DNA from 2 places in the Abyssisolibacter fermentans genome. Region 2 is predicted to be linked to the other one. Evidence: riboswitches for the same ligand, from Rfam matches in the RefSeq annotation. Region 2 holds a riboswitch; the other holds the start of a gene.
What was found. A riboswitch is a leader RNA that binds a small molecule or an ion and turns the genes downstream of it on or off. The one in region 2 is predicted to bind molybdenum cofactor.
Positions count from the first base shown of each region.

Region 1: it holds a riboswitch for molybdenum cofactor, as region 2 does, so the genes downstream of both, AYC61_RS07590 (FMN-binding protein) here and pruA (L-glutamate gamma-semialdehyde dehydrogenase) in region 2, are expected to answer to the same signal.

Region 1 is NZ_LOHE01000048.1:15,418-32,769, forward strand. It holds gene AYC61_RS07550 (energy-coupling factor transporter transmembrane component T family protein) at 1-77, opposite strand, end outside; gene AYC61_RS07555 (energy-coupling factor ABC transporter ATP-binding protein) at 58-729, opposite strand; gene AYC61_RS07560 (energy-coupling factor ABC transporter ATP-binding protein) at 792-1,538, opposite strand; gene AYC61_RS07565 (molybdopterin-dependent oxidoreductase) at 1,505-2,014, opposite strand; gene AYC61_RS07570 (hypothetical protein) at 2,110-2,301, opposite strand; gene AYC61_RS07575 (alkaline phosphatase family protein) at 2,298-3,782, opposite strand; gene AYC61_RS07580 (ECF transporter S component) at 3,794-4,351, opposite strand; gene AYC61_RS07585 (molybdopterin-dependent oxidoreductase) at 4,378-5,463, opposite strand; gene AYC61_RS07590 (FMN-binding protein) at 5,709-6,236, opposite strand; molybdenum cofactor riboswitch at 6,341-6,457, opposite strand; gene AYC61_RS07595 (ArsR/SmtB family transcription factor) at 6,682-7,026, shown strand; gene AYC61_RS07600 (heavy metal translocating P-type ATPase) at 7,083-9,272, shown strand; gene AYC61_RS20645 (DUF1540 domain-containing protein) at 9,399-9,557, shown strand; gene AYC61_RS07605 (response regulator) at 9,802-10,236, shown strand; gene AYC61_RS21140 (hypothetical protein) at 10,282-10,446, shown strand; gene AYC61_RS07610 (histidine phosphatase family protein) at 10,565-11,122, opposite strand; gene AYC61_RS07615 (hypothetical protein) at 11,176-11,754, opposite strand; gene AYC61_RS07620 (NAD(P)/FAD-dependent oxidoreductase) at 12,052-13,644, opposite strand; gene AYC61_RS07625 (DUF362 domain-containing protein) at 13,656-14,762, opposite strand; gene AYC61_RS07630 (ATP-binding protein) at 14,846-17,352, opposite strand, start outside.
Region 2 is NZ_LOHE01000002.1:41,756-59,107, forward strand. It holds gene AYC61_RS00340 (ABC transporter ATP-binding protein) at 1-1,024, shown strand, start outside; gene AYC61_RS00345 (hypothetical protein) at 1,324-1,821, shown strand; gene AYC61_RS00350 (hypothetical protein) at 1,826-2,320, shown strand; gene AYC61_RS00355 (hypothetical protein) at 2,389-2,865, shown strand; gene AYC61_RS00360 (GNAT family N-acetyltransferase) at 2,858-3,367, shown strand; gene AYC61_RS00365 (4'-phosphopantetheinyl transferase family protein) at 3,602-4,321, shown strand; gene galU (UTP--glucose-1-phosphate uridylyltransferase GalU) at 4,487-5,365, shown strand; gene AYC61_RS00375 (PH domain-containing protein) at 5,829-6,245, shown strand; gene AYC61_RS00380 (methyltransferase domain-containing protein) at 6,465-7,217, opposite strand; gene AYC61_RS00385 (sigma-54 interaction domain-containing protein) at 7,652-9,043, shown strand; gene AYC61_RS00390 (glycyl-radical enzyme activating protein) at 9,249-10,142, shown strand; gene hypD (trans-4-hydroxy-L-proline dehydratase) at 10,146-12,506, shown strand; gene pruA (L-glutamate gamma-semialdehyde dehydrogenase) at 12,836-14,467, opposite strand; molybdenum cofactor riboswitch at 14,704-14,825, opposite strand; gene AYC61_RS00405 (class I SAM-dependent DNA methyltransferase) at 15,267-15,848, shown strand; gene aroF (3-deoxy-7-phosphoheptulonate synthase) at 16,368-17,352, shown strand, end outside.

The sequences.
Region 1 (17,352 bases), on a different contig from region 2:
TTTATTATAACACCCATAGAAGACAAGCATAATACTATAAATAATTTTGTTCTGGGATCAAATTTTCTGTCTGGCATATTCTACTACCTTCCTATTTTTAACAACATATGTTTTATCTGAATGTTCTTTTATAAAATTATCATCATGACTTATAACAGCAAAACCAATACCTTTTTTCTTTAAGTTTTCCATTATACCTGATAATATTTCTTTTCTCCTAATATCTAATCCTGTAGTAGGTTCATCCATAACTATATACTTTACATCATTTATCAAGATAGCAGCTATTGCTAATCTCTGTTTTTCTCCTTGACTTAGATTAAATGGAAATGAATCTTTTAAATGCATCAAGCCAAATTCATTAAGCTTTAAAGTAACTTTTTCATTTATAGTTTTATCATCTATACCTTTAAACTTCATAGAAAATGCCAGCTCTTCATAAACTGTATGAGCAAATATTTGTTTTTCTGGATTTTGAAAAAGGTAACCTATTTTACCTCCAATCTCACCTAAACTCGATTTTTTAGTGCTAACCCCATCAATAAATATTTCTCCTAAGTTAGGTTTAATTATGCCAGATATAAGCTTACCTAATGTAGTTTTACCACTTCCATTTGCACCAACAATAGCAGTGAATTTACCATTTTCCAAAGATAGATTTACATTTTCTAATATGTTTTGTTTATGCTTATATGCATAACTTACATCACAAACATCTATATAACTCACTTTTATCATCCTTTATGTAACCCAGATTATTCATAAGTATGTTATCAGGAGTTATAGAATAATCAGGGATTAAGTAATTTTACTAAGCTGACATATTCTTTATCACAACATTCATGTAGCTGTTTATCTTTTAGTAATACAATCTTATCACACACATCTAAGTTCCTAAAATCATGTTCTACCATAATTATAGTTTTATTTTCTTTCTTTAACCCATATATGACATCTTTAAGTTTCTTTTTTCCTTCTTTATCAATTTGTGAAAAAATTTCATCAAATATAAATATTTCAGGTTTCATGCTCAATACTGAAGCTATAGCAATAAGTTGTTTTTGCCCACCAGAAAGATTATTTGGATTATGATACCTATAATCACTCATTCCAACAAACTCTAAAGCCATTTTTATTCTATCTCCGATTTCTTCTCTATTAATACATAAATTTTCAGGTCCAAAAGCTAGCTCATCTTCAACAGTAGGTGAAAAAAGTTGAGAATCTGGATCTTGAAACACAATTCCAACTTTTTGTGCTATTTCCGAAACTCTCAACTCATCTGTACGCTTTCCATATATCTTTATACTTCCTTTGATATCACCACCATAAACATGTGGGATTATCCCGGTCATTGTATAACATAATGTGCTTTTACCATCACCGCTTAAGCCAATTATACCTACAGTCTGCCCTCTTTCGACCTTCAAATTTACATTATCAAATATTGTTCTATCTTGACCTGAATATTTATATGACAAATTATTGATTTCTAACACATATTCTACTGTATCTCTATCTCTGTCAAATACTTGCATCTTCTTTGGCTAAATTTATCCTTTCGTATAATTGTCATATATGGACCTTTTCCACCATCTTCTTTAGTACCTAAGCCTTCACCTTCTTTTTTATAAACAACATATACATTAGAAGGTTCCTTAACTTCTTCTAAACTCAAAGCTATTGTATACCCGTCAACCGATCTTGTTATAACAGTATCTTTTCCTTCAAAATTAACTCCTGATTTTTCTAATATCTTATATAGCATTACTCCAGTATAAGTATACTCTATAGGTTCTTTTCCATTGGTTTTTAGCATAGCCTTAAATTCTTCTTCTCCAGCAGCCATTATATCATCCATACTTAGCTTTAATTCTTCCTCGCCAGCTTTAATAATCAACTGTGCATCTTTTTGAAGCTGTTTCTTTTCTTCTACATTACCAGAGCTCAAGTATGCTGTCACACCGATAATTACAACAAGTAGACATATTACTATAACTAACCCTTTTTTCATTGTCCTCCTCCTTCTATTGTTATATAACAATTAGTTATATAAACTTCCAATACGGTTACTAGGGAACCCTCTAATGTTTCTTTGAAAGTGTGACTTCAAGAGTTCGTTTCTTCATCGCTTCTAAGTAGAGAACCAAAATCTGCGATTTTGAGTGAATCACTTACTGCTAGGAACGCAGTGAGTAGTGAGTTTCTTATCTGTTTCAGAAACGGGCTCTTGTCGGAACCGTCAAAGATTGTTAGAGGGTTCCCTTCACCATGAAGTAATGAGCTTACAATAAATTTCATTGTCCCCCTCCTTCTATTGTTATATAAGGCACTATCATATCTTCATACCTAAATTCTCCGTGTTTACCTCCTGTTTTAATACTGTGCATCCCATGATCTGCAGTAATAATCACTTTTCCTTTAAAATCCCGAACTAAATATTTTATATATTCATCATGTAATTTAATACTATCTAATGTCTCTTTAGCTAAATCTCCATAACTATGTCCATTGTCATCTATTTCATGAAAATGAACCAAGATAAAATCATAATCTTTTTTTATAGCTTCTTTAGCAGTATCTAGTATTTCATCATCTATAGCACCATTATTATTTTTATCCAGATGAAGTATTGGCTCTATTTCTGTATTTAAAATTTTTATGTTACCCTCTAATAAAGCAGCTTTTTTATTCATGTCCTTTATTTTTTTAAATATAGTAGGCACTTTCAAATCCTTTTGAGCTCTGGAATAAACTCCATTTTCTTTTGGATTTTTACCTGTTATCATTGCTGCAAAGCCAGCATTTGTAACAGGCTTGTACACTGTACTAGCCATTTTGACCTTACCCTTACTCATAAATGGAATAAGACCTTTTTTCAAAGAATATTCATATTGTCTGTATGAAAAACCATCTAGAAATATAAACATGACTTTTTCGTTATTCTCTAAATAATGAGATGTATCATAATAAACATCCATATTACTATCTTTTGTAGCATTTACATATATGCCCTTTGCTTTTTTCACTTTTATTTTACCATCAGCTGTTATTAAGTTGATATAATTATCTTTTATTTCAAAAAAGTCTCCTTCTTTTAGAAACTCATAGTCTCCTTCTTCACCCATGACAATATTCCTTTGATCATATTTTATATCTACTAAATCTTCAGCTTTAAATCCCTTTTTTCTTCTATATACTTCAGTAAAATAAATTTCACCGTTTACATTCTTACTGGATTTTCCATCAATAACAACTATATCTCTAAGATTACCTGACATTAAGCTGCCGACTGAAACACTTAATATATTTTGATTACTGCTAATTATATTAAATCCATGTTCATATGATTCTTTAGTAGACACGACTACTATTTCTTTTAAATGCTTTATATTACTGCTTATCGGGTGATTTAAATTTATTGAATTCCATCCATATTCATTAGAAAATGATATATAACTATCTTCTAATTGTCTATTACTAAGTTTTGAAAATAAACCATCATAGCTTACTAGCAAAATATCATAATCATTATCATATGTATCGCTAACAGTTAATAAGTCATTAAGCTTTACAGCTTTAATAGTTTTAGTTTTATATTTTATTTTATGTTGCTCTAAATTCTCATATTGTTTATTTATATCCAAAACATTATTAACATCACCAACTACTTTAAAAGACGGTATGTATCCACTTTCTTTATTTAAAAAAATTAGTGATAATATTATGCAAACAGCAATAACTACAACAACCAAACTTATTAGTAATGATTTTTTACTCATTTTTTTTCCTTTCAATTATCAATTTTTATTATATTAAATTTATCAAAGCCCTTAACTATTTTGTAAGCTATTAATCCGCCTATCCCTCCTGATAATGCACCACTACTGACGCTCAACAATAATGGTATTAACGGCAATCTAAAAAAAACAAGATTAGAGAGAAAAGTACCTGCTAAATTAGCAGCAGCTCCTGCTGTGAAAAAATGTACTATAGTATAGTTCTTCTTTTTAGAAAACAAAAAAACTATATCAGCAGCTAACCCGGGTAAGCTGTAAGTTATCAAACTCATAATACCATGTGTACCGATTGAGCCCATAGCTATAACCATTATAGCTTGTACAAATGCAGTTAAAGTAGCCGCTCCCCTTTTACGTGTAATACCTACGCTCATGACTATCCACAGCATATAAAATCCACCTGCTATAACTCCACCAGGTATATATAATGAACTTGTTACTATGTGAATAAGAGGTACAATCACAGATTTAGTTGCTATACCCAAAGCTGCCATCATAGCTATAATAACTAAATCAAACATTGAAAACCTATCCAAACCTTTTTTTGTCATTTTATTTGCTCCATTTAAATAAATTTCTATTTATGTACTAATTCAATACTTGCTACATATTTTATTTTGGTATCTTTAGGCATATCTTTAAAAGCTATATTATAAGTATCCTTTTTCTTATATATATAACCTGCCTCAAACATATCTTTTGTTATTTCTTTGCTATATCCATCTGCACATGAAACTTTAATAGCTTCTTCTTTATCAAAGCCTATTTGTTTTAAAAATGTTGTTAATGCTACCTCTTCATCTGACTTAATAATTGCTTCTATATTAAAAAATGCAATATCATCATAAGCAAACCATAATATATTTTTAACATGCATTCCTTTTGGCAAATCAGGAGATAAAAAAGCAGGTGATTCTTTCCCTGTTACTTTTATATAACCACTTTTAAATACATCTATATTTTCATTTTTTTCTAAGCCATCTACAGATTTTATGAACACTGAATCACTAGTAGAATTTATTTGATATTTTTCTATTAAATCACTAGTTTTTATAGCTTTGTCTACATCTTCATAATAAGTATAATCGTTTAATTTTAAATCTTTAATAGCTGTTTGAAGTAATAAAACCTTTGAAGTTGTGTTATTTCTTGTACTTGATATTAATTCAATTTTACTAAGATTTCTTAAACAATACATAGATCTTTCCTCAGGAATCATTATCCTAATAGGTTTACTTTTATCATCTAATGGTTTGCCATCTATTTCATAAGCTAAAATAACATCTCTAATAGCTATTATTTCCTTAGGTACTTCAATAGAATAACCATCTCCTGCTTCTAATCTAATTGCATTATAATCATTTTTAGATTTATCATATTTCTTTAAAATCTCTTCAAGCATTATTCCCTTAACAGAATAAACTTGTTCCTCTCCACTTGACCTAATTACTTTTACATCTTGAGTTATTTCTGTATAATTCTTCATCTCATCAAAGCCTAAACTAATATCCTCATCACTTATACCTACTATTGTTATACTCTTCGTGCTATCTACCTTAGGTTCATCAATAACTTTACAGTTAACTTTCTCACTACAACCAACAGCTAATAATGCTAAAATAATCATTATAACAATAAAAGAATTTTTAAAACACCTTTTCATATTTACTCTACCTCCATAGTTTAACCCTTATTATTCATATAACTTTGAATAATATGTTGTATAATTCTGAATTAGAAGATTTCAGTGAATTCGAAGGCATACCGAGTTGGTATGTCAAGAATTTAATGGTATCTTATAATCAGAACAACATTATTAATGAATCTCCTATTCATTTTATTCATATGAGTAAGCGACTCACAAAAAATCATAGATTTTAGTTCACTGCTCAAAATCAAGATTTGGGTTCACTGCTCATAATTTTCTATGATTAATATGGGTTCAATATTTTGAATACATAAATTTACTCCCTTAACTACAGCTTCACTTGTTATAGTAGCTCCAGTTATAGCCGTAACCTCCCATGGATTTTCGGATACTATTTTAGCAATTTTTAAACTTTGATTTATCGGTTTATTTATAAATCTTTTCAGAAACCAATCTTTAGTAACATAACCTCCATAATCATGAGTTTCATTATGTTCTATAATGTGTATATCTGATATCTTTTTACTGTCATTATCAATAGTGACCATAAATTTTATATAATCTTTGTATCCTTTACTGCGAACAATTTGAACTATTTGATACTTTTCATCAGCTTCCTTACTAACTTTGTAAACTCTAATTATACTATCATCTTCATACTTAGTAAGTCTATCTATGCTATAATCTTGTCCAAATTTATTTCTTACTGTATCTAATTCTGCATCATTAGAACATCCAATTAATAATAACATACTTAATAATGTAATAATAACAGTTCTAAATATCAAAATCACCTCCAATACAGCTAAATCAATAGATGTAACCCACATTTTACTGTCAAAACAAAAAACTCCCTTATTATAAACAAAGGAGAGTATCATAAATCAAAGCTTGTTATTTTAAAAAATCTCCTTTCCAAATGGGAGGCAATATCGTTTCCAATATTACCCTATCGGCTTAAAATCCATGCTTTTGCAACAGGATGATAAGCTCGGAGAAACTTATATTTAAGAACATTTTAACTTATTAATATGATTTTGTCAATTAATCCATTTTAGTAGAAAATTCTTGATACAGAAAAATAAAACCCTCAACAGCAGGCATATAAAAAGAAAAGCAGCTTCATTATTAAACCCAAATTATTTTATATTTTTATATTGCTTTTTTATAAATTCTAAGTTATTATTATATTAACATATGAATAGATGTTCATATATAGGAGGTGTATCTATAATGTGTGATAATATCTTTGATAAATCCTTAGTTGATAAAATTAAAGATGAAATGCCTAAAGATGAAGTTTTATATGACTTAGCTGATTTTTTTAAAGTTTTTGGTGATTCAACACGTATTAAAATTTTATATTCACTGTTTAAATCTGAAATGTGTGTAAGCGATATTGCCACTATTTTAAACTTAAATCAATCTGCTGTTTCTCATCAATTAAGATTATTAAAGAACTCTAGGCTTGTTAAATATAGAAAAAAAGGAAAGATGGTACTTTACTCATTAGATGATGATCATGTTAAGAAAATATTTGATCAAGGATTAAATCATATAAATCATATTGAGGATTAATATTACTGAGATTATTTAGTTATATCAATAATTTGGGTAATTAAGGGGGGACAAAAATGAAATATCAATTTAATTTAAATGGATTACATTGTGCTGGTTGTGCAGCTAAAATGGAAAACAATATAAACGAACAAAATTTTATTGAGAAAGCAACAGTTAATTTTACGACAAGTAAGCTGACTTTAGTTTTTACAGATGATAGTAATGTTCAGGATAATATTTTAAAGATTGAAGACATAGTAAAATCAATAGAACCTGATGTTACACTAGAAAGAATTGATTCTAATAAACATGTTCATGAAGTCTGTCATGACCACGATTGCAATTGTGCCCATGACCATAATAATAGCCATGAACATAACCACAAGCATAGTGACGAACATGAGCATCATCATAATAATAAATTTGATAAGAAAACAATATTGACTATAATAATTGGAACCGTATTTTTAGTACTCGGTTTAACATTAAAAGTTGATTCTAATATTAAGCTTGCTATGTTCACTTTGTCATATCTCATAATAGGTGGCAAAGTATTATTAAATGCTATAAAGGGTTTATTTAAAGGTAGAATTATAGATGAAGGTATTTTAATGACTATTGCTTCTTTAAGTGCCTTCTATATAGGTGAATATCCAGAGGCAGTTGCCGTTATGCTATTTTATAATATCGGTCAAATTATGGAGGGAGCTGCTGTTAATCATTCAAGAAACTCTATTTCTTCATTAATAAGCATGAAACCAGATTACGCTAATCTAAAAACTCCTAATGGAACAAAAAAAGTTGCTCCCGAGAGCGTTAATGTAGGAGATTTATTAATTGTAAAAACTGGTGAAAGAGTTCCTGTAGATGGTAAAATTAAAGACGGAAAATCTGCTTTCGATACTTCTGCAATTACAGGAGAATCTATCCCTCAAAATTTAGATATCAATGAAACTGTTTATAGTGGTTTTATAAATACAGGGAATGTAGTAACTATAGAAGTTACAAAAAAATATGAAGAATCAACAATAGCTAAGATTTTAGATTTGGTTGAAAACTCTGCTGATAAAAAAGCTAATACAGAAAAATTCATGACTAAATTTGCTAAATACTATACTCCTGCTGTCGTCATAGTTGCTTTGCTGATTACCTTAGTCCCTAGTTTATTTTTACATTTAGATTTTTCTAAATGGCTATATAGAGGTGCGGTATTTTTAGTTGTTTCATGTCCATGTGCTTTAGTAATCTCTATACCACTTGGTTATTTTGCAGGCATAGGTAAAGCTTCTAGTAAAGGTATTTTAGTTAAGGGTGGTAATTATCTCGAAGCTTTAAGTAATATTGATAGTATTGTTTTTGATAAGACAGGTACATTGACAAAGGGAAACTTTGTAGTAACGTCTGTTAAATCTGTAGGGAACATGAAAAAGGATGAATTAATTTTTTATGCCGCTCATGCTGAAGCATATTCAAATCATCCTATAGGTAAATCTATTAAACAAGCATATTTTAAAAATGTTAATGAGGATATAATAAAAGATTATAAAGAAAAGGCTGGGCATGGTGTAGAAGCTGTTATAAATGAAAATTTAATTACTGCTGGCAATGCTAGATTTATGAAATCTAAAAATATATCAATCGCTGAAGCTGATGAATACGGAACTGTTATATATCTAGCTGTAAATGAAATTCTAGAAGGCTATATTGTAATAGCTGATGAAGTAAAAGAAGATTCTATAAAAGCTATAAAAGAACTCAAAACCTTAAACTTAAATAATATAACAATGTTAACAGGTGATAATCAGTCTACTGCATTAAAAGTAGCTTCTAAATTAGGTATAAGCAATGTACATGCAAACTTGTTACCAGCCGATAAAGTTGAAATACTTGAAGCTATTCAAGCAAAAAAAGTAAAAGGTAGAACAACTGGTTTTGTAGGTGATGGCATAAATGATGCTCCGGTACTTGCTAGATCAGATATTGGTTTTGCTATGGGTGGTCTAGGTTCAGATGCCGCAATAGAGGCTTCAGATATTGTTTTGATGACTGATGAAGTATCAAAAATACCACAAGGAATTAAAATAGCTCGTAAAACCAAGTCAATAATTTGGCAGAATATAATACTAGCTCTAGGAATTAAACTTGGTGTTATGATTTTGGGAACACTCGGATTAGCGAATATGTGGCAAGCAGTTTTTGCAGATGTTGGTGTGACTATTTTAGCAATATTAAATGCTCTCAGAATTTTGAAAAAAAATTATTAAATTAAATAACTTATTGTAGCATTAAGTATAAAATAACTCATTTGGCACAATGAGTTATTTTTTTTGTGGATAAAAAAATCTATAATCCTAATAATAATTTTGATACCTTTTAAGGAGGTGAATTAAATGCATAGTAACGAATGTATAGGTTGTACAGTTACTGAATGTAAATATCACGCTAAAACTGTACAGCAGTGTACACTTCCTCACATTCAAGTGGTAAAACACGGTAATGAATGTAGTAGTGTGGAGCACACTGACTGTGGTAGTTTTGTAAAAGGATAGAATTTATAACCTCATTTTTAGGGTTTCAAACTGCTCTAAAAGCCCAATTTCTGCATTTTTGCTGAATTTGGGCTTTTTAATTAATACAACTTAAAAAAACTACATCATTATTATATTTCCATGGATAATCCTTTTTATATCTTTAAAAAGTTTCTACCTTAATAAAGTAATAAAATATTATTAATAATAATATACATTAAAAAAGGTAAAAACTTTGTTTGACAAAAAATCGGGAGGCTATAATATGAGAGTTCTTATAGTTGATGATCATCCTTTAATCAGAAAAGGATTTTGCTCAATATTATCATGTGATAATAGCATTGATGAAATCTTTGAAGCAGCAAATGTACATGATGCTATACAGATGATAAAGGTACACAATCCTGAAATAACTATGATTGATTTGAAATTGGGAAAAGAAAATGGTTTACAAATTGTTAATAAAACTAAAAATTATAAAACATTCAATCGTTTTATTATACTAACATCATCTATAAAAAAGGAAGATTTTATTATGGCTATACAATCAAATGTACATGGATATATTTTAAAAAATGCTTATGCCTCAGATATACTTTATGCTATACATGTCATACAAAGAGGAAAAAAATATTATGACCCTAAAATAGTTAAGCATTTATCTATTGATTTAAAAAATAAGAATATACAACAGAGATGATAAGTGATGCATAAAAAACAACTTATTTTTTAGGGAGGAAAAATAATGAATAAAGGTTTTAGAAGAGTTATTTTTAAAGCAATTGGTTTGGCAATGGGGGTTTCAACGCTAGTTTTAAATATAATAAAACCACTAGAAAGCAAAGGCAGTATTTTTTTATTATCAATTGGTCTAATTTGTTTAGCAATTGATGAACTAGAAAATAAATAGTATATCATTTATGAAGATATAAGTTAAAGGAGGGAACTACTCCTTCTTAATTTTATCTTTCACTTTAATACTATATTAATAAAATGTGGATTTTATAAAATGGTGTAAAGAAAATAATTTATAATACATACTCTGCAATATCACAATTTTCAAGTCTGTATTTAAAAAATTCCTCTTCCGATACCTTATTGAAAAATTTATTGATAACTCTAGCTATAAAACCATGTGTTACTACTAAAACATTCTTTTCATTAGTGTAATTATTTATTATATGCTCTAAGGCATAAAAAACTCTTTTTTCAACTTCTTTTATAGTTTCCGCTCCATCAGGAGCTTCATCATATATTGGTATGCTGAATTTTTCCCATAAATGAGGATACTTATTTTTTACTTCTTCTCTAGTCAATCCTTCATAAACTCCTACATTTTTTTCACAAAATTCTTTCATTTCTATAATAGGTATGTTTAATTCAGTACTTATTATCTCTGCAGTTTGTCTAGCTCTTTTTAATGTTGAAGAAATAATGATGTCAATATCGTAAGCTTTAAGTTTACTAGCTGTAAACTTTGCTTGCATGATTCCTTTTTCATTTAATTTAATGTTTTTGCTACCTGTATATCTTTTTTGGACATTAAAATCAGTTTGTCCATGTCTGACAACTATTAGTTTATTCATGTTATTCCTCCATCGCATTTGATTTATCTTCTAATCCAATTTTAAAAATAATCTTATTCAGAAAATGGATTTACTGTTTGTATATATTCGATAGGTTTATTATTAAAAGTTTCAAATAACGTTTTTGATGTTTTTTTAAATTTATTAGCATATTCCGAATACACTTTCCCATCTCTGCCAATTATTTTCCATGAATTATCTTCATTTATTAGGTAGTACTTCTTAGTTATATAATCAATACCTAACTTTTTATCTTTATACACAAGCTTTGTTTTAGTAAAAACAACTTTTGTATCATCTTTTAAATCATAAACCTTAGAAATCTGTATCTCACAATCGTATCTTATTACATCTTTGTCTGCTAATTTATAACATTCTGTATATATTTCCTTATTCATATCTGGTGCATGACCATGATTTCTTTTTATATGGTCAGCTTCTGTAAAATATCTACTGCTAAAAATGTCTATTATTTCTTTCATATAGTCATTATAGCTAATTTGAAAATTAGAAAATCTATTATCTAAAATTTCAACACATTTGATTGATTTCCCAATTTTATCATTAGTATTGCTGCAACCTATTATAAACACTGACATAAGTATAACTATACTAATCATGGTTTTTCTCATTATTAATACCTCCTATTTGTAACTATAAAAGTAATAGGTTGAATATTTTTAATTTCTTTTTTTAGCTCTTTTCATGATATTTTACACCTTTACGAAAAACTTTTTCTTAACTGTATCACAAAAAGCCTATAGTTTTAAGCTTTTAGTAGAGCGAAATATTTTTACTTTTCATTGCTGAATATTATCAGTTTTTTAATTTACGTAAATTATAGAAATATATTTGTTTATTTACGATCAAAACCACATTCATACTAACTTAAGTTTTTAAAATGTGGTTTTATAATACAACATTTAATTCTATTCTACCTTATACTTCTCAATAATCTTCTCAGCTGATTTAATCCCATCTACCGCAGCTGATACTATACCTCCTGCATAACCTGCTCCTTCACCTGTTGGATATAATCTTCTTACATTTATACTCTCAAGTGTATCTATATCTCTTAAAATCCTTATAGGAGATGAGCTTCTTGTTTCTATTCCTGTTAATATTGCATCTTCCATAGCAAAGCCTTTTAATTTCTTGTCAAAATATTGTATTCCTTCCTTCATAGCTTCTGTCACATAGCTTGGTAAACAAGCTTCTATAGTGTTAAGCTTAGTACCCGGTTGATAGCTTGGCTTTACTGATTTATACTCGGATGATTCATTTCCTTTTAAGAAATCTCCAACAAGCTGCGTTGGTGCCTTATAATCTTCCCCTCCTAGCACAAAAGCTTGCTGTTCCCATTTTCTTTGATAATACATTCCTGCCAATGGATGGTCACTTTCAAAATCTTCTTGTACTACTGATACTAATAATGCACTATTTGCGTTTTCTTTATCCCTAGCGTGTTCGCTCATTCCATTAGTTACTACCATGCCTTCTTCCGATGCGGCAGCAACTACACTACCACCAGGACACATGCAGAATGTATAAACGCTTCGCCCATTGCTTGCATGATATGTCAATCTATAATCAGCTGCTCCTAATCTTTTGTGTGTAGCAAACTGTTTGTACTGTGCATTATTTATTATTTCTTGAGGATGTTCTATTCTTACTCCTATCGCAAATGGTTTTTGTTTTATTTCAACATTTCTTTCATACAATTTTTCAAATGTATCTCTAGCACTGTGTCCTATAGCAAGCACTACATTATCTGTGTCAATTTTATAATCATCATTTACAATTACTGATTTTATACTTTCTTCTTCTATAACAAAGTCACTAACAAGTGAATTAAATCTAATCTCTCCACCTAAGTTTATAATTTCTTTCCTTATATTTTTAACAACGTTCTTTAATATATCTGTACCTACATGAGGTTTATGTGAGTATAAAATATCCTCAGGTGCACCAGCCTTGATAAACTCCTCTAAAACTTTTCTGCATCTCTTATCCTTTATTCGGGTAGTAAGCTTACCATCAGAAAATGTCCCTGCACCACCCTCGCCAAATTGCACATTCGATTTTGTATTTAATTTTCCTGTCTCCCAAAATTTATTTACTGTAGCTGTTCTATCCTCTACTTTTTCTCCTCTTTCAAGTATTATAGGTTTATATCCTTTTTGAGCAAGTATCAATCCTGCAAACATACCTGCAGGACCCATTCCTATGATTACGGGCCTATGGCTTAGCTCTTTTTCTCCTTGCTTTGGATACTTATACTCCATGTCAGGAGTTAGTGAAACATCCTTATATTTTTTAATAATTTTACCTTCATTTTTAACTTTTATATCTACAGTATATACAAAATCAATTTTGCCTGCTCTCCTCGCATCTATTGATTCTTTAAATATTTTTATATCTAATATATCACTTTCTTTTATACGAAGCTTTTTTACTATCTTATCTTTTAATAAACTAATATCTTCATCTATATTAAGCCTAATCTGTGAAATTCTAATCATTTATAATCTCCTTATATTTTTACAAGTTCATATTCACTACTGCCTAAACCTATTTCTGTGCCATATGATATTTGTATATCTCCCTTTGTATCTTTCCACATACGTTTAAAATGGTCACAATCTTCATGTTCACTGTCATCTAAGTATGAATTTATAATTGGTTTTTGTTCATTTACTAAATCTAAGCTGGCTTTATCTATAGCTACAGGGTCAAAAGAAACTAACATACCAATATTCGGTACTATAGGTGTATCACTCCAAGGAACACAATCACAATCAGGAGTAATATTTATCAAAAAGTTTATATATGCAACTTTATTTTCTTTACCTTTAATAGCGCCTAATGCATACTCTGTCAACTTTTCAGTGAATTCTTCAAGCTCTACACTCCAATCTAATTTAATAGAATTAAATTCACACATAGCTATACATTCTGCACATCCAACACAAAGTTCTTTATCAATATGTGCTTTACCATCTACCATAGATACTGCATTTTGCGGACAAATTTCTATACATTTACCACAAGCAGCACATTTTTTCGTATTTACTACAGGTCTAAGCGAATGTTGATCTTTTTTTCCTTCTGCACAAGCACATCCCATTGCTAAATTTTTAATAGACCCTCCAAAGCCAGCCATTCCGTGGCCTTTGAAGTGTGACATGACTATCATACTGTCAGCATTGACAATATCACCTGCTATTTTAGCACTTTTAAAATGCTTCCCCTCAATTTCAACATCAATAAAATTTTCACTCTTCAAACCATCTGATATGATTACAGGTGCTCCTGTAACGGAATAACTAAAGCCATGCTCTATAGTTGTCATAAGATGGTCAACAGCATTATGTCTACTTCCAGAATAAAGTGTGTTTGTATCTGTTACAAAAGGCTTACCACCTGCTTCTTTTATCTTATCAGATACAGGTTTAACAAATATAGGATTTATAAAACTGTCTCCACCTTGCTCTCCAAAATGAATCTTAATAGCTGTCAAATCTCCATCACTTATAATATTTGACAAATCTAGAGCATCAAATAATCTCTTGATTTTCTGAATCTTGTTTTCCTTTTCAGTCCTAGCTCTAAAATCTGCAAAATACACTTTACTTGCCATTTTATACACCTCACAATTTTTATAAAAACTAAGAACATTCCCCACAATACATACTATACTTTATTCTTTTACCGTTCTTTAGACTAGAAGCTTTGCAAAGCTTCTAGTGCTTTTAATTCTTCTTTAACTCTAAATAATATCTCAAATTCTAAAGGATTTTTTACCTTATCACAATATCCCTCAGATTTTTTTAATTTATCAAAAGACTTTTTATTATCTCCTTCTCTTGCATAAATTAATGAGAGAATACCTTCACATATAGATCTTTTCCATATTGAACCTGATATCTCAAACATCTCTTCAGCTTTTAATAGGTATTCTTTTGAATTCTGATAGTCTCTCATTTCATAAGAAGTAAGTCCTGCATTTGTATAAAATATAGTTAAACCTTTAAAGCCTTTCGATTCATAACATATTTTAATTGCCTTATTATAATAACTTAAAGCTAGTTTATATTCTTTACTATATCTCTTTATATCTCCAATATAATTATATGCAGCTGCAATATTTAATAAATTAGTAGGATTATCTTCATCTATTTTGTTTAATATATTTATACTATTATTTAACATTAACTCAGCACTTTCATAGCTGTTTTCCATTATTAGATTTAAACCTTTTAATCTAAGATATATTGCATAATCTATATCATTGTAAATACATTCCTTTAGTGATATAAGATATTGATGCATTTTTTTATCATCATGTATTTGGATACAATAATATATTAATTGTTTGAAAGCTTTAACTTTATATTTGTTACTATCAATTATATTTTCAGATTTTTTGATAACACTCTGTATATATTTAAGACCCTGTTCATAGCTGCCTTCTCTTATATAATATCTCCCTAACATATAGAAAAATTCTAATCTATATCTTTTCACTTCTACTGTTAAACCTTTTTCTTTTTCATTAAGCTCAAGCAACTGTTTTATATCATTAAACAATTTAATAGTATTGTTCTTTTGCGTATATGAAAGTTTATCCATTTTTATAGTTGAACTATCAAGACTAGGAAACAATTCATGATCGAAGCTTAATTGTAAATCTGCATACTTCATAGTACATCTTAAAGTATCCTCAATATTATTTGCTTTTTTGAAATGATATATTATTTTGGGATATAGCACCATATCTCCAGCATAACCCCTCAATGAATCTTTTAAAACATGTCCTATTTTATTGTGCAGTAGTATTTTTTTAGTGTATGTTAGATTCATGTATAAGAATTCTTTTAATTTCATATGCGTAAACGTATAAAAAACATTATTATTATCATAATTTTCTCTTATTATATGTCTAGCTTGTAGTTCCTCTATTACACTTAAAATATTCATTTCATCAGTACTGCTTATCTTTCTAATAATGTTTAATGTAATAACATCAGAGAACAATGCCATAATATTAAGTAAATTTCTACCTTCTTTAGAAACCTGCATAATTCTACCTTGTAGTATATCCTTCATCTTTGATGTTAGTACATTAATTTGACCATTATGCTTTAAAATATTTATTACCTCTACTAAGAAACATGTATTACCTTCTGTTTCTTTATATATCTTTTTCATAGCCTTATCAGATAGCTTGTATTCAGAAAAGCCAGCTTCAACAAACTCCGCACATTCCTTATCATTGAACCTGCTTAATCTAATTTCGTTAAATAGACTTAACCCTTTAACATTAACAAAAAAGTTTTGTATTTCGTCTTTATAATCATCTCTTACCAAACCTATAACCATTAAATTATTCTTTAAATTGTGTAGTAACCTTCCAAGAAGGTTTAGGCTAATATCATCTATCCATTGGAAATCCTCGAATACTAACAGTATTCTTTTTTTATAAGATAAATCTCTGAACACATCAATAATGCTATTCTCTATATAATTATAATTTATCTCAGAGTTAAAACTAATATCATCCTTTAAAACAGTAAAAAGATGCTTTATGACTTTATTTGTACTGTTAGAGAAATCTATATCTTGCAATTTCTCATGTGTGATTATTTGTTCAAACAATCCATTAAAAGGTCTCAATGGACAGTTTTCTTCTATTTTGCAGCAATTAATTTTAAATAACTTAATATTTTTGCTTTCTATATTCTTTAAAAAAACGTCCTTAAGCTTTGTTTTTCCTATTCCAGCCTCTCCTGTAATAAAAATAGCTCTAGATATATTATTACAATAAAAAGAATCAAACTGCTTTTTTAATTGATTGAGTTCCAATTCTCGACCATAGAAAAAATCTAAACTATCTCTTTTATCTAAACCAAATTTATTCTTTATAATACTTTTATATAAAAGCTTAGTATCTTCATCTGGACATACTCCTATTTCATTGTTAAGCCTGCTTTCTAATCTCTTATATAATTCAATGGCTTTGTTAGGCATACCGTTATCTATATAGATTTTCATCAAAAGTCTATATACTCTTTCATCAAAAACATCTTCTTCTATATATTTCATAGCATATACGCTAGCTTCTTTATATTTACCATCATCATATAAATTTTTTGTATGGGCAAACAAACTTGACAAATAAATATCTTTGTAATATCTTCTCTTTCTATTAACCCACTCATTATATTCAG
Region 2 (17,352 bases):
ATTGTATGATGAAAACGTGAAGCTAAATAAAAAAAATGCATATTTAAATATTAAGATAAATTTTATAAAACAATTAATATCTAGTATCATTCCTTTTGCTATTTGGGCTGTTGGAGCATGGATGGCTATCAAAGGAGAAATGACATTGGGTGAAATTACTGCTTTTGTAGGATACATGGGGTTAGTTTATGGACCAGCTATTAGTATATTTAGTTTGAAGTTGAACTTACAAGGTGCTGTAGTTGCATGGGAAAGGATTAATGAAATACTAAAAATAGAAGATGAAAAATCTGATAATGAGAATAGATTAATTCCTACTATAGAAAATGGTGATATAGAGTATAAAAATGTCAGTTTTAAATATTCGGATCAAAGTGATTATATAATTAAAAATTTAAATCTAGCAATAAATAAAGGTGAAAAAGTAACTATTATTGGTGCTAATGGTTCAGGTAAATCAACTATGCTTAAATTATTGTTGGGTCTTTATAATCATTATGAAGGTAGTATAACCATTGATGATCAAGAGATTAATCAATGTAATGTCTTTGAAATAAGGAATCAAATTGCTTATATGAGCCAGGATATTATGCTATTTAGGGGAAGTATATTGGATAATATTAGATGTTTTAATGCTAAAATAACTTGTGAAGAAGTAAAGCAGTTAATCAAAAGTTTAAATTTAGAAGATATATTTCAGGAATATGGTTTTACATTAGATAAGATGGTAAATGAACAAGGAAAAAATCTTTCTGGAGGACAAAGACAATTAATTAGTTTTTTAAGGGTAATGATAAAAAAACATTGTAAGATAATAATTTTAGATGAGGGTACATCCGCTTTTGATTCTAAAATTGAAGAACTTATATATGATAGAATGCAGTTTTTGTGTAAGGATAAGACAATAATAAATATTTCTCATAAGAAAACATTTATTGATAGTAGCAGTAGAATACTAGTTCTTAAAGATGGTAAATTATCTAAAAAGGATTATAGCACTGTATTAACTGAAAGTAGTATTTGAAATGTTTGTCGATAAGTGACTTTGCAAATAGTTTGTATAAAAATATTGTAGGGGGGTAAAAACATGTATAACGAACCTGATGTAATAGTAAAAGAAACTTGCTAGTTATTATGAAGATGTAATGTGTTACTTATAATAAAAGTTATTAAATAAAGGACTAAACTGAGGAGAATTTATAACCTCTAGTTAAGAAAAGCAAATTGTGCAAAATAATTAATAATACAAACTATTGTAGAATCACTTATCGTCTTTTATAATCTTTATTATATAAATAATAAAGTATACAAGAGGAGTATAATATGGATGAAAAAAATAAAATGTTGTACAAATTAGAGAAAGTTAACTTAGAGAATTTTGGAGAGGTAGAGAAATTATTTGATGATAAATTTTTTTTCCAAACATCATATCCAAGTATAGTACCTATTCAAGTATTAGAATTTTTTCTAATGAAATCAGTTGAAAGTTATATTTTAAGATATGGAGATAAAGTTATTGGACTAACATATTATAAAGTTGTTAATGATGTGAAAATTCAGTTTAAATTCATGACAATTGATAGTATTGATTTAGAAATAAAAAAGAATTTTTTTAATATATCAATAGAGTTTTTTAAAGAGAAATGTGAATTTTTAAAAAGGTTAGAAACAACTGTATTTGAATTTTCTAATAAAGAGATTGAATTTTATAATCAAATTGGATTGAAAAAAACTTTTGTAAGAATGAATGAAATATTATATAACCAAAAGCTATACAAAACTATTAAATATATGATAGATTTACCAGTATGTAAGGGGTGAATAGATGGGGAAATTAAGTATTAGGAGATATCAACATATACACAACTTGTTAGTTAATGAAGCGTTTAAACAAATAGAAGTTATAAAATTTAAAAATGTAAAAAATTTTTTAAAAGCTGATAGTGAAATTGAATTACAGCAACTCCCAAAATTATTGAATCAAACATTATTACCGATTAGTCTGTATGATGATGATTTATGTGCAGGTATATGCTGTCTACATGACATTGATTGGGAAAATAGGAATACTAAGGTCAAATTTATTTTTGATGAAAAATATAATGATTTAAGTAAAAAAAATTATATCAATGAGTACATAAAGTTGATTTGTAACTTTATTACAAGTCATTTTTACATAATAAAAATAGATGGAGTAGTAATAGATAATAATGAAATTATAGACAAAATAATAGATGATAACTTTTTCGTTCAAAACCATATAAAAGGAAATGGTGTTATATATGTTACGAGGTTTTTGAAAAAAAGTGAAAGTATTTAGATAATTTGATAATGAAAGAAAGTTATTCATTATTTTATTTATGGCAAAAAAAGAGGTGAATAAACGAAATGTGGGATTTTGATAAAGTTACTGAAAAAGAGCTAAGAGAAATTGTCAATTATTTTGATGAAGAAAAATTGTTTTACAAAACTAAGCGACCAGCAACTCTGAGAACTCTTGAAATAAAAAAATTATTAACAGGTACTGTAGGAATATTTGAAGATGGTAAAATAGTAGGTTTGGTTTCAGATAAATTAAGCGATCTTGACAGTAAAACTTTAGATGTTAATTTGAGTATAGTTGAGGATACAGATTATAAAAACAATGCAGAGAGGGTATTTGATTACTTAGTTAGCCGCGCAGAGGATAGACAATGTAAATATATAAAAATAACGATTTTTAGTTTTGATGAAAATACGAAAAAATTCCTTGAATTAATGAATTTCAAAAAAAATGCTACATTATATGGTTCTGTATACAAAGCGGGTAAATATCATAGCAAAGAAATATACATATATTGTTTAGGAGATAAAAAATATGATTAATTATAGAGGATGTACTTTGAAAAATATGAGAGTTGAAGATGTTGATAAAGTAGCTGAGTTATTAATGAAAGATTATGCTAAAGTAATGTTTTCAAATGAATTAATGAAATATCATAAATTTGAAGAAATTAAATCATTTCTAATAGATAGACTTAATCAGAGTAATAATAATTTATATTTTATAGGTTATTCTAGAAATAATAATATGATGGGTTATGCTTCAGTAATGAATGTTAATTGGGTTCAGGGTAATGCAGAGTTTAGTATTGTATTAAATGATAAATACAGAAATACAGGTAGTGGACAGATATTAGGGAAAATGGTTTTGGATATGTGTTTCAATGAATTAAATTTAATTAAAGTCAGTATATTAATTAAAGAGGAAAATATTAATCTATTAAGTAAGATAAATAATAAATTAAAACTACAAAAAGTTGAGAATATATCAAAAGATAATGTTGTTGAAACATATTATTTTGATGAAATATATAGATGTAATTAGGTATTTAATTAAGACGCATATTATAATATGGTCATAGTAATGCTAATTAATTAAATTTGAATTTTTAATTTGTTTCATATTAAGATGTGTTGTTTTCATAATATATTTATATGAATTTAAACATAGTTATTTTAGTATTAATATACTTGTAAAGTGAAACAAACTTTGATGAATGTTTGTTTTTTTGTAGTATATAAAAAACGTCAAATTTATCATATAAATTTACATAAGGTGGTGAGAGAAATCAAAGTAGAAACTTATGCTGTCAGACTTGACAAAAATTTTAATGAAAGTAAATTTCACAAGTTAATTAAGCATACAATGAGTGAAAAAAGTAGAATAAAAAAGTTTTGCAGCTATGAATGTGCACAAAGTACATTAATTGGTTGTATTTTGATTAGATATCTACTTTGTAAGAAACTTAACATTAGAAACAGCGAATTAAAGTTTAAAAAAAATGATTATGGGAAGCCATCATTAAGTATGATAGATAATATGCATTATAATATATCCCATTCAAGAGAATGGGTAGTGTGTGCGATTAATAATCTACCTGTAGGAATAGATGTTGAATATATTAATTCAACTGACTTAAAAATAGCTGAGAGATTTTTTTCTAGAATAGAGTATAATGATCTTATGTCTAAAAAAGAAGAAGAAAGAAAATTGTATTTTTACGAATTATGGACATTAAAAGAAAGTTACATTAAAGCTATTGGCAAAGGTTTGTCTATTAAATTAGATTCTTTTTATTTTAGAAGTAATAACGGCAATATAACAATGACAAATACTGACGAATACAATAATACTGATGATTTCTACTTTAAACAATATGATTTGGACAAAGAATATAAATTGGCTGTATGTGCTTGTAAAAATAGCTTTTCTGAAAATATAAGAATTATTAAAATTGATGAATTGTATGAAAGCGTAAATTATAGCAATATTTCATAAATTAGCGAATTAATTATGCTCTACAATATTGCTTTATTAAGGTGTATAATTTAATGTAGTGAAAACATAAATTTTGTGTTATATGAATGATACATCAATTAGGGAGTTGTCTTAGATTTAAATTTGATTACATGTACTTATGTATAAAATGATGGGGGGATTCTTTTGAAAATAAAAAAAGCTATAATACCAGCTGCTGGACTAGGTACAAGATTTTTACCAGCAACAAAAGCACAGCCTAAAGAAATGCTACCTATAGTAGATACACCTACTATTCAATATATAATTCAAGAAGCAGTTGAAGCTGGAATAAAAGATATTTTAATTATAACAGGAAGAAATAAACGAGCTATAGAAGATCATTTTGATAAAAGCATTGAATTGGAGATGGCTTTAAAACAAAAAGGAAAAACAGATGTATTGAAGATGGTACAAGATATATCCAATATGGCTAATATACACTATATTAGACAAAAAGAACCTAAAGGTTTAGGTCATGCTATTCATTGCGCAAAATCTTTTATTAAAGATGAACCATTTGCAGTACTATTAGGAGATGATGTAGTATGGTCACCTCAAAAACCATGTATAAAGCAACTTATTGAAGTATATGAAGAACATAACACGAGTATTATTGGAGTACAGCAAGTACCTCATGATCAGGTATATAAATATGGAATAATGGCAGGCAATAAAATAGAAAATAGGCTTTACAAAATAAACGATTTAGTTGAAAAACCTTCTGTGAATAATGCACCTTCTGATATAGCTATATTAGGCAGGTATATAATAACACCGGAAATCTTTGATATACTTGAGCATACTAAAGTGGGACAAGGTGGAGAAATACAATTAACTGATGCTTTAAGAACTTTAAGTAATATTAAAGACATTTATGCTTACGTTTTTGAAGGCAGAAGGTACGATGTCGGAAACATGATGGGATTTTTGTCTGCAATGGTTGAATTTGCTTTAAGAAAAGACAATATAAAAGAAGAATTTAAGGAATATTTAATAGATTTATTGAAAAATGAGGGCGTGTAAATAACGGACTGATCTAAAGAATATAAAATATGAGCAATAAATGAATTAAATATACATAGTTAGAAATGAAACAGGAATCTAAATTTTGTCGTCGACCCCCAATAGTGCAAAAAACCCTGGGGGTCGACGACATTAATAAATGGCTTAAAAAGAAGAAAGCATTAAAATTAGATGATTTTAGTACATGTTTACAAAAAATAAGAAAAATGTTACAATAAGGGAGAAATGGGTTTTTAGAGTATCTATAAGGAATTGAGATTATTCTAATTGCTAACAAAGCATATTACCTTGAATACTTCATACTTACATTATCTTTTCCAGTTTTGTCGCTTATCTTACAAAATAGTAGTGCGAATATAACAAACATTATTTGTATTTATTTGTTTACCATATGTGCATCATTATTATCAGTGATGTTATTTATGCTAATCAATTACAAAGAGTAATTAGAAAGGGAGTTAATATGAAATATAAAGGGAAAATAGGACTTTGGTGGTTTGTATTGATTATTTTATTTAATATTTTTATAGGTTATATTACCTATATAACTTATGTAAGTGGTAGTAGTACATGGGTATTAATACTGAACATAGCAATCGCATTGATTACTAATATTTTCATAATACCTTTTACCATCAATAATTATGTTACTCTGGAACTTGATAAGCTGATTATTCATTTTGGCTTTTTTAAGACTCATATTGCTTATAGTGATATCCTTTCACTAGAAGAAACTAAAAGTCCCATTGCTGGTAGTGCTTTATCTTTCGATAGAATCATGATCACAACCAAACAGAGCAAAGCCATCATTTCAATAAAGAATAAAAAACAATTTATTGAAGAGATAATAAAGCACAATACTAATGTTCAATATAAATAATCTTTTTCCAAACAAAGGGACGGTTCATCTGTTTGCGAAAAAATAGAAAAATTTAATAATATAAGAAATTAAATAGAATTTTTAAATAGTTAAAGGGGATGACTCAATCATGAGTATCCCCTTTAAGTTGTTGCAGAAATAAATTCTTTTTCGGAATAAGCTATTCCACCGAAGCATTAGTTATTTGGACTAAGAAATTCGTGGCTTTGAGGTAGTTTTTTATTTTTTCGCAATCACCAAAAATCTATGGCAGATAATATCAATATAATCTTCTTTTTCAATTATATTGTTAATATGAACTAAACGATCAAAATATTTATCTACAGTGAAATCTTCTATTTGCCAAGGTATACATTTTAAATAATAAGCTATTGCGCCAACATCATAAAATCTTGTTTTGGTTATGCATTCTTTATTTTTTAAAACTGTTAACCCGTTATTTTCAATATCAACTACAGCTTGTTTCATGCACCATTCATTATAAATACTTTGCTTTGCACCAAATAGTTCATTGAGATCAGAATCATTTAGACCGCCTACTTGTTGAGTGATGAATATTCCATCTTGTGATAATATTCTTTGCACTTCACTTGGATCGTAGGCTTCATGTTTGTTAATGATTAAATCAAATTTTGAATCTTTAAAAGGTAGTTTGCTGTCATCTTTAACTTCAAAAACTTCGATACCTAATGGATTCAGTCTATTTCTGGCTACTGGTATATTTGGTTGATAGCCTTCTGTTGCACATGTAGACTTTGGTAGCGGCTTTAATGATGAAAGAAATTCACCTCCACCTGTTCCCATGTCTAACATAGAAGAACTAGCTTTTAAATATTTATTTAATGCAATAGTATAGTTCCATGTCAAAGGGAATTCTTCCACTCTACCTGATAAATGACTAAAATCCCAACCTTCAAAGTTTGCTTCTACCTCAGCAATAAGTCTATTGTATAATTTTTCATTTTTTTTCATTTTTAATTCCTCCATAATAAATATTTTTATCCCTGACTATTTATATAACTCGCCATTGTGTGCTATATAATTTTCTATGAATAATCTGGGATTGTAGTTAATTAAATTTAATATATTTGGAGGACCTCTAATCTTATGTTACAACCCGTACAAAATATTATAAAAATACATTTTAAAACCCCTTAATATTAGTGTTTTATAGTAATTCTAACATAATTTTTTTTATTGTTCAATATAATTTTAGTTGAGACTTTGATTTTTAATATAATAGATTTTAGTTCACTGCTTAAAAGGATTATGATATAATTCATTGAATGTTAAAATTGTACATATTTAAATTAATAAACATAAATGATATATTAACAGTATACTGATAAATAATATTGTTAGTCCTGTGCTTTTTACATATAAATAAACTAAAAGGGGTAAAGAATATGGATTATAAATATCTTTTAGAATCAATATTGGAATACTTAGATGAAGGAGTATTAGTTGTAAATACAGAGGCTGATGTGACTTTTTATAATGAGCCAACAACTGATATTGCAGGTATTGAGCCAAAAGATGCTGTTGGCAAGAATATACTAGATATTTTTCCGGATTTAACACCTGAAACGAGTACTTTTTACTATGTACTCAAAAATAAAAGGCCGTTAATTAATTATGTACAAACTTACATGAATTATAGAGGTGAACAGGTTTCTACAGTTACGAGTACTATACCATTATATGAAAATGGTGAGATTTGTGGAGCGCTTGAGATATACAAAAGTCTTAATGATATGAAGAATTTATCAGAGAAAGTTCTTTTATTAAGAGAAGAATTATTCAAAAAGAATAAATTGAAAAATTATATTGGAAACGGCACAAAGTATACTTTAGATGATATATATGGTCAAAACAGTACTATACAGAATTTAAAAGCTAAAGTCAAAAAAATAGCAGACAGTAGTTCGCCAGTATTAATATATGGAGAAACAGGAACAGGTAAAGAGTTGTTTGTACAAGGGATGCATAATGCCAGTTTAACCAGAAAGCATAAACCATTTATTGCTCAAAATTGTGCCGCTATTCCAAGAGATTTGCTAGAAAGCTTAATATTCGGGACTAGTTTAGGTAGTTTTACAGGGGCTAAGGATAAACCTGGTTTATTTGAATTAGCTGATGGTGGGACTCTTTTCTTAGATGAAATAAGTTCTATGGATATGGAATTACAAGCGAAACTGTTAAGGGTTTTACAAGATGGAGTTGTTAGGAGAGTAGGTGGTGCTAAAACGATAACTGTAGATGTTAGGGTAGTTGCAGCTACCAATCAAGATCCTTTAATAGCAGTTAAAGATAAAACCTTGAGGGAGGATTTATTTTATAGATTAAATGTTATATCCTTAAAGCTTCCTCCACTACGAGAAAGAAAAGATGATATAGAACTGTTAACAAATAAGTTTATAAAGCTTTATAACAAAACGTTACACAAAAATGTAAAACATGTTACAAATGATTGTATAAAATGCTTAGTGAAATATAACTGGCCTGGGAATATTAGAGAACTAAAATACACTATTGAAAGTATTATGAATTTTACGGATAAAACACAGATTGACGTAGAAGATTTACCAATGCATATTATTAATTTAAATCATGTACAGAAAAATGACGATAAAGATAATATGCCATTATTGAAGGATGCTATGAATCAATATGAGAAAGAATTAATAGAAAAAGCAATTCATAGAGCTAAAGGAAATTATTCAAGGGCTGCTAGAATGTTAGGAGTACCAAGACAAACGTTATATAACAAAATAAACAAACATGGAATTGATGTGTAAAAAAAATGGGACAAAAACTGTCAAAAAAATGATACAAAAAATGAGATGTAAGAGCATAATAATAAGTCGTTTTAGCTTTGATAGCTACAACTACTTATTATTATGCTTGTTTTTTTGGAAAGAAATTTGGGTTAAATATTGGTATTATTTATGCATTATAAGTTATTAAAAAGCTCCAATAATAAAAATTACTAGGGGTGATGAAGTGAAAAATGGAGTTGTTTTTAACATTCAAAGATATTGTATTAATGATGGACCGGGGATAAGAACAACGATATTTTTTAAAGGTTGTCCTTTAAACTGCTGGTGGTGTCATAATCCAGAGAGTCAAAATGAAAAAAAAGCTATTATCTATAATAAAAATAAATGTATTCATTGCTATACATGCATAGACATGTGCGAAATGGATTGTATAACTAAAGAACTCAAAATAGATATGAATAGTTGTACTTTATGTGGTAAATGTACTCTTAACTGTCCTACAGAAGCTTTGGAGATGGTAGGCAAGCAAATGAATGTAGAAGAAATCATGAATGAGATTGTTAAAGATAAAGTTTTTTATGAAGAATCTGGCGGAGGGGTTACTTTTTCTGGAGGTGAACCTTTAATGCAAGCAGATTTTTTAGAGGAAGTTTTAAGCAGGTGTCATGATAAGGGGATTCATACAACAGTTGATACTTCTGGCTATTGTAGTTGGGAAGCTTTATTAAAAGTTAATAATAATGTAGATTTATTTTTGTATGATATCAAACATATGGATGAAAGTAAGCATAAAAAATTTACTGGAGTAAGTAATAAGCTGGTATTGAATAATTTAAAGAAATTATCAGCTTTAAACAAAGATATTTGGGTTCGTTTACCGATTATACCTACTGTAAATGATGATTATAAAAATTTATCAGATACTGGTGAGTTTTTGGAATCATTAGGGTTAAAGAATGTTTATATATTGCCTTACCACAACATGTTCATGGATAAATATAAAAGACTAGGCATGAGATATAAATTAAAAGATATTAAACCTCCATCCAAAGTAACTATGGAGAAAATAGCTTGTTATTTAGGAAAGTATCATTTAAATATTAATATCGGGGGATAGAATATGAATGAAAGAGTAAAAAAACTAAGAGAGCAAAGTTTATCATCAGTACCGTGTATTACTATTGAGAGAGCCAGAATTGTTACAGAGGCTTATAAAAAATATGAAGGTAAAGTTTCTGTTCCTGTTCTAAGAGCACTTACATTTAAATATCTGATGGAAAACAAGACTATTTGCATAAATGAAGATGAACTTATAGTAGGAGAAAGAGGAACAAAGCCACAAGCTACACCGACATATCCGGAATTATGCTGTCATACTGTAGAAGACTTAGAAGTTATGAATGATAGAAAAAAGATATCATTTAAAGTAAGCGACGAAGTAAAGAAAGTAGAACGTTTAGAAATCATGACGTTTTGGCAGAACAGATCAATGAGAGATCTAATATTTAATCAAATGAGTGATAAATGGAAGGCTTGTTATAATGCAGGCATATTCACAGAGTTCATGGAGCAGAGAGCGCCTGGACATACTGTTGCAGATGACAAGATATACAAAAAAGGATTTTTAGGTTTTAAAGATGATATTAACGAAAAACTCAAAGAACTAGATTATATAAATGATATAGATGCTTATGAAAAACAAGAACAATTAAAAGCTATGAGCATATGTTGTGATGCTCTAATAATATTTGCTAAACGTCATGCTGTATTAGCTAATGAGCTTGCAGGCAAAGAAAGCAATGAAAGAAGAAAACGAGAATTAGAGGAAATAACAAAGATATGTGATTACGTTCCAGCTAATCCACCTAGAACTTTTAGAGAAGCCCTACAAATGTATTGGTTTGTTCATTTGGGTGTAATTACAGAATTAAATACATGGGATTCATTTTGTCCGGGTAAATTAGATCAACATTTATATCCTTTTTATAAAAAGGATATAGAGCAAGGTACTTTAACCAGTGAAGCTGCAAAAGAGTTATTAGAGTGTTTTTGGATTAAGTTTAACAACCAGCCAGCTCCACCTAAAGTAGGCATAACTCTAGAGGAGAGCGGCACATATACTGATTTTTGTAATATAAATATTGGTGGAATAAAACCAGATGGCTCAGATGGAGTTAATGAAGTTTCATATTTATTACTTGAAATAATAAAAGAGATGAGACTTTTGCAGCCTAGTACTAATGTACAAATAAGTAGAAAAAATCCTGATGAGTTTATAATAAAGGCATGTGAAGTTATAAGGGAAGGAATGGGATTTCCTTCTGTATTTAATACAGATGCTGTTGTTAAAGAGTTAATCAGACAAGGTAAAAGTATTCAAGATGCAAGGTGTGGAGGAACTAGTGGTTGTGTAGAAGTAGGATGTTTTGGCAGAGAAGCCTATATATTGACTGGATATTTTAATCTAGTTAAAGTATTAGAAATTACACTAAATAATGGGTTAGATATAGGGACTGGAAGATTGATAGGTTTAGAGACAGGGAAAATAGATGAATTTAGTACACTAGATGAATTATTAGAAGCTTTTGAAAAACAGGTTAAATACTTTATTGATATAAAGATTAGAGGAAATAACATGATAGAAAAGCTTTATGCTAAATACATGCCAGCTCCTTTTATGTCTATTATTATTGATGATTGTATTAGCAAGGGTAAAGACTATAATGCTGGTGGTGCTAGGTATAATTCAAGATATATACAAGGTGTAGGAATAGGAACTATAACAGATTCTTTATCAGCTATTAAGTATCATGTGTTTGATAATAAAACTATAAAAATGAGTGATTTAATGACAGCTTTAAAGCAGGATTTTGTGGGTGATGAAAAATTAAGACAGATATTATTAAATAAAACACCAAAGTATGGTAATGACAATGATTATGCTGATGATTTAATGAAAAAGGTTTTTGATATTTTTTATAATGCAGTAGATGGTAGAAATACGATAAATGGAGGAACTTACAGAATAGAAATGCTTCCAACGACATGTCACGTTTATTTTGGTAGTGTAATAGGGGCTACTCCAGATGGAAGAAAGGCAAAAGTACCATTATCAGAAGGTATTTCTCCAGTTCAAGGTGCTGATAAGAATGGACCAACAGCTGTTATAAAATCGGCATCTAAAATGGATCAGCTTAGAACTGGAGGAGCATTATTAAATCAAAAATTCACACCACAAATATTGAGAGGGCAAAAAGGTCTTAGTAGAATGAAAGATTTAATACGTGTATATTTTAAATTAGATGGGCATCATCTTCAATTCAATGTTATTGATGCTGAAACGTTAAGAGATGCACAAAAATGTCCTGATAAATATAAAAATCTTATTGTACGTGTAGCGGGATATAGTGATTATTTTAATAATCTAAATAAAGCACTCCAAGATGAAATAATAACTAGAACTGAACATAAAGAGTTTTAACTTTTAAAACCGGGTGACTAACATTTTTTAGTCATCGGGTTGTTTTAAAATATTTTGTGTCCTTGGGTTGTATCAAAATGAGTGAAGTTCAAGGCATTTTTATATTAATTGAAACTCAGACTCATTCTTCCTCTGAGTAAGCGATTCATACTAAATCAAAGATTTAGGTTCTCTGCTTACAGATATGAGCGTACTATGATGTAGCTCACTACTCACTTCGCTCCTAGGAATAAGTGATTCACAAGAAATCATAGATTTCTGTTCTCTACTCATGATTAGTCGTGAAATATTTCATTAACGCAGAAATTTACCATTTTGAGACAACCCTTTTATTTTTCGTCCATAAATGGATACTTATAATCCTTAGCTGGATTAAAGGTTTCTTTTATAACCCTTGGGTTTGTCCATCTTAATAAATTCAATTTGCTGCCAGCTTTATCATTTGTTCCTGAAGCCCTTGAGCCTCCAAATGGTTGCTGTCCTACAACTGCTCCTGTAGGCTTGTCATTGATGTATAAATTACCCGCTGCATAGTAAAGTAGATTTCCCATTTTAATAATTGCATTTCTATCTTGAGAAAAAATAGACCCTGTTAATCCATAAGGCGTTGATTCATTACATAACTTAAGAGTTTCTTCGAGAGCATCATCCTTATAAACATATATAGTAAGTACTGGGCCGAAAATTTCTTCTGTTATTGTTTTGAAATTCGGATTAGTTGTTACTATGATAGTTGGTTTAACAAAATAACCAATACTATCATCACACTCTCCACCACATATTATTTCAGCTTCATCAGAAGCTTTCGCATAATCTATATATGATTTAATATTATCAAAGGATTTTTTATCTATTACAGCGCTCATGAAATTAGTGAAATCATCAATATCACCTATTTTAATGGTTGAAACTTCATCAATTAGTTTATTTTTTAAAATAGGCCATATGCTTTCAGGTATATAGGCACGAGATGCAGCTGAGCATTTTTGTCCTTGATATTCAAATGCACCTCTAATCAAAGCAATACTAAGAGCATCAATATCTGCTAGATTATGTGCAAATACAAAATCCTTACCTCCAGTTTCTCCTACAATTTTGGGATATGATCTATATTTAGAAATATTTTTACCAATAGACTGCCACATTGTATTAAATACACCAGTTGAGCCTGTGAAATGTACTCCTGCAAACCATTCGCTATCAAAAACAATGTTTCCAATTAAGCTTCCAGCTCCAGGTATAAAATTGATAACGCCATCTGGTAATCCTGCTTCCTGCAATAATTTCATAAATAAGTAATTAGAATATACTGCTGTATGAGATGGTTTCCAAAGTACTACGTTTCCCATCATAGCAGGGGATATACATAAATTCCCTCCTATGGCAGTGAAATTAAATGGTGTTACAGCGAAAACAAATCCTTCAAGACCTCTGTATTCTAATCTATTCCAAGTATTGATAGAAGAAGCAGTCTGATCGCTATAAATCTCAGACATAAAATAAGTGTTAAATCTTAAAAAGTCAATTAATTCGCAAGCTGAATCAATTTCTGCTTGATAGGCAGTTTTGCTTTGTCCAAGCATTGTAGCAGCATTTAAAGTATATCTCCATGGTCCTGCTAATAACTGAGCAGCTTTTAAAAATATTGATGCTCTATGCTCCCATGGCATTTTGTCCCATTCTTTTTTTGCTTTCATAGCAGCTTCAATTGCCATTTTTACTTCCTTTTCGCCTGCCATATGATATGTAGCAAGTACATGATTTTTATCATGTGGAATTACACATTGTCTTGTATTACCAGTTTTTATTTCTTTTCCCCCAATTATCAAAGGAATTTCAATTTCTTTTTGCTTTAATTCTTTGAGTTTATTCTTAAGTTCAATTCTTTTGGTACTTCCCTTTGCATATGAAAATACTGGTTCATTTTTTGGTTTTTCTAATTTAAAATAAGCATTAGACATAAAAAAATCCTCCTTTATAATAAACTTTAAAGTGATACACCAGTTGTCTATCAAAAAGAAGATAATATTTGAGCAATACAAATAAGGCTAAATACAATGGCTAATTTAAAAATGTTTAGAAAATATTTAAGCAAAGACAAGAAAATATAAACTACATATATTACGATATCTATAAATACAAATTAATAGCAAACAACTTATTTAACTAAACATCAATTTAGTCCTTATATTAGTCATACTCTATTATTATCTCTTCTTTCCACACTGGGAGGCACAATCATTTCTAATTGTACCCTATCGGTTTCAGAATCATGGACGTGTTGTCTTTAGATAGAGAAACTCGAAGAGAAGTATTTATTAAATTTTGTTAATATTTATTAATGTAGATGTGTAATTGTAACTTACTCAAGCTTTATTTACGATAATGCTTTAGAAATATTGTTCAAGATATGTTGTATAGTAATCTAGCTTACTCAAGTTAGTTACTTAGGATCTGTTTAAAACACATAAACATTATATATTTTTATTGCTACATATTCAATAACTTTTGAGAATATTTACAGTATAGATAAAAGAGCCCATATTTTAGTACGAAATTATCTGCCTGAATTTATTGTCTTGATAAAAATATATAAGAGTATGATACAAAACCTATTTTTATAAATTTCTATAGACCTATTGTTATAATATGTTATACTTAGATAAGTTACTTTGAGTATTATAAATAGAATAATATCAAATTAATAAGTTGAATTCTTAAAAACAATTAAAGAAAGGAATATATACAAAAGGGTGAAGAATGATAGAAAATCAAAAAGAATATTTTAATCAAACTTACAAGAAATGGACTAAAGATATATCAAATGAAAAATTAGAAATTATGAAAAAGTTAATATCAGATATAAATGTGAGTGAAGGTTCAGCTTTATTAGATGTAGGTGCAGGAACGGGAGTATTATATGTTGTATTAAAGGATATAAACTTAAAAAGATATCTAGCAATAGATATTTCTGAAAAAATGCTTGAGGAATTGAATAAAAAATTCCCTAATGTTGAGAACATATGTTGTGATTATGATAAGGAAATAAAATTAAATGAAACATTTGATTACATAATTATTTTTAATAGTATTCCTCATTTTAATAATTTAGATGTAGTATTTGATAAATCATATAAACATTTAAATAAAGGTGGAAAATTTGTCATTGCACATGCTAGAACTAGAGAAGGTTTAAGATTATATCGTCAAAAAATTGGATATCATGCTGACGAGGATGGAATACCAAATGATTTGACTATAAATAATTTATGTAAAAAATATAATTTTACCAATGTGATTATAGAGGATACTGAATTTTTCAGTTTTAGATGTGAGAAATAAATTGACTTTTTTTATGAATAAATAAAACAAAAAGATATTTACTTAAAAAAGTTGAACTTTTCAAATTTTCAGACTAATCTATAAAAAATAAAAAAAATCTATTGACTTTAGTAGGGATTTTGTTATAATCATAAACAATATATTTATTAAGCAGGGAACTAAAATATTGATTGAAGTGTTTACTGCTATATATGTACAATAGGAGGAATAAGAATGTTAGACATTAGAAAGACAAATACAAAACAATTTGAATTTAACTTTTTCTTTAACTTTTTCTGGGGCTTTTTTAACTTTTTTAGCGCTAGCTATTTGTTTTGTAAAAAAATCAAACAATTTCTTTCTAATGACATTTATATATATCAATATATTTAATAACATAAAATAAATATATTAAAAATTGATTATATGAAGAAGCTCATTAGAGCTTCTTTTTAAATATCAAAAAACATAAGAAGAAGTACTATAGCAACCAAATTACTTTAACAATATAATGCATTAAAGCATAAGGAGGATGAAAAAATGTTAATAGTTATAAAAAGCGAAGAAAAACAAGAAAATGTGAACAAAATCAAGAGGAAAATGAAAGAATTAGGATGTGAAATATGTGAGTTTAAAGGGCAGACTTATTATTTAATTGGTCTTGTTGGAGATACAAGTAATATTGATCCAGATTTACTTAATGCTAATGAAAATGTGGAAAAAATAATACATGTTCAAGAGCCATACAAAAAGGTTAATAGATTATTTCATCCAGAGGATACAATAATAGATATTTGCGGGCGAAAAATTGGACAAGGTCATTTTACTGTTATGGCAGGTCCATGTTCTGTAGAAAGTGAGGAACAAATTGTTTCCATTGCTAAGGAAGTAAAAAGTGCAGGAGCATCAATATTAAGAGGTGGAGCATTTAAACCTAGAACATCACCTTACAGCTTTCAAGGTATGGAATTAGATGGTCTAGAGCTTCTAAAGCTTGCAAAGAAAGAGACAGGTTTACCGATTGTTACTGAGCTTATGTCTCCAAAATACTTGGATAAATTTATTGATGATGTTGATATTATACAAATAGGTGCTAGAAATATGCAAAATTTTGATTTACTAAAAGAAGTAGGTATGACCAAAAAGGCTATATTACTTAAAAGAGGTATGTCAGCAACAATACAGGAGTTATTAATGGCAGCAGAGTATATTATGTCAGAGGGAAATGAAAATATTATTTTGTGCGAAAGAGGTATAAGAACGTTTGAAAAATATACAAGAAATACTTTAGATTTAAGTGCTATACCAGTTATTAAGAAACATAGTCATTTACCTGTAATAGTTGACCCAAGTCATGCTGGTGGATTATGGTGGTTAGTTGAGCCTCTAGCAAAGGCAGCATTAGCTGTTGGAGCTGATGGTTTGATGGTAGAAGTTCATAATGATCCTGCTAATGCAAAATGTGACGGTCAGCAGTCATTGAAACCTGAAAAATTTAAAACATTAATGAATAAATTGAATAAGA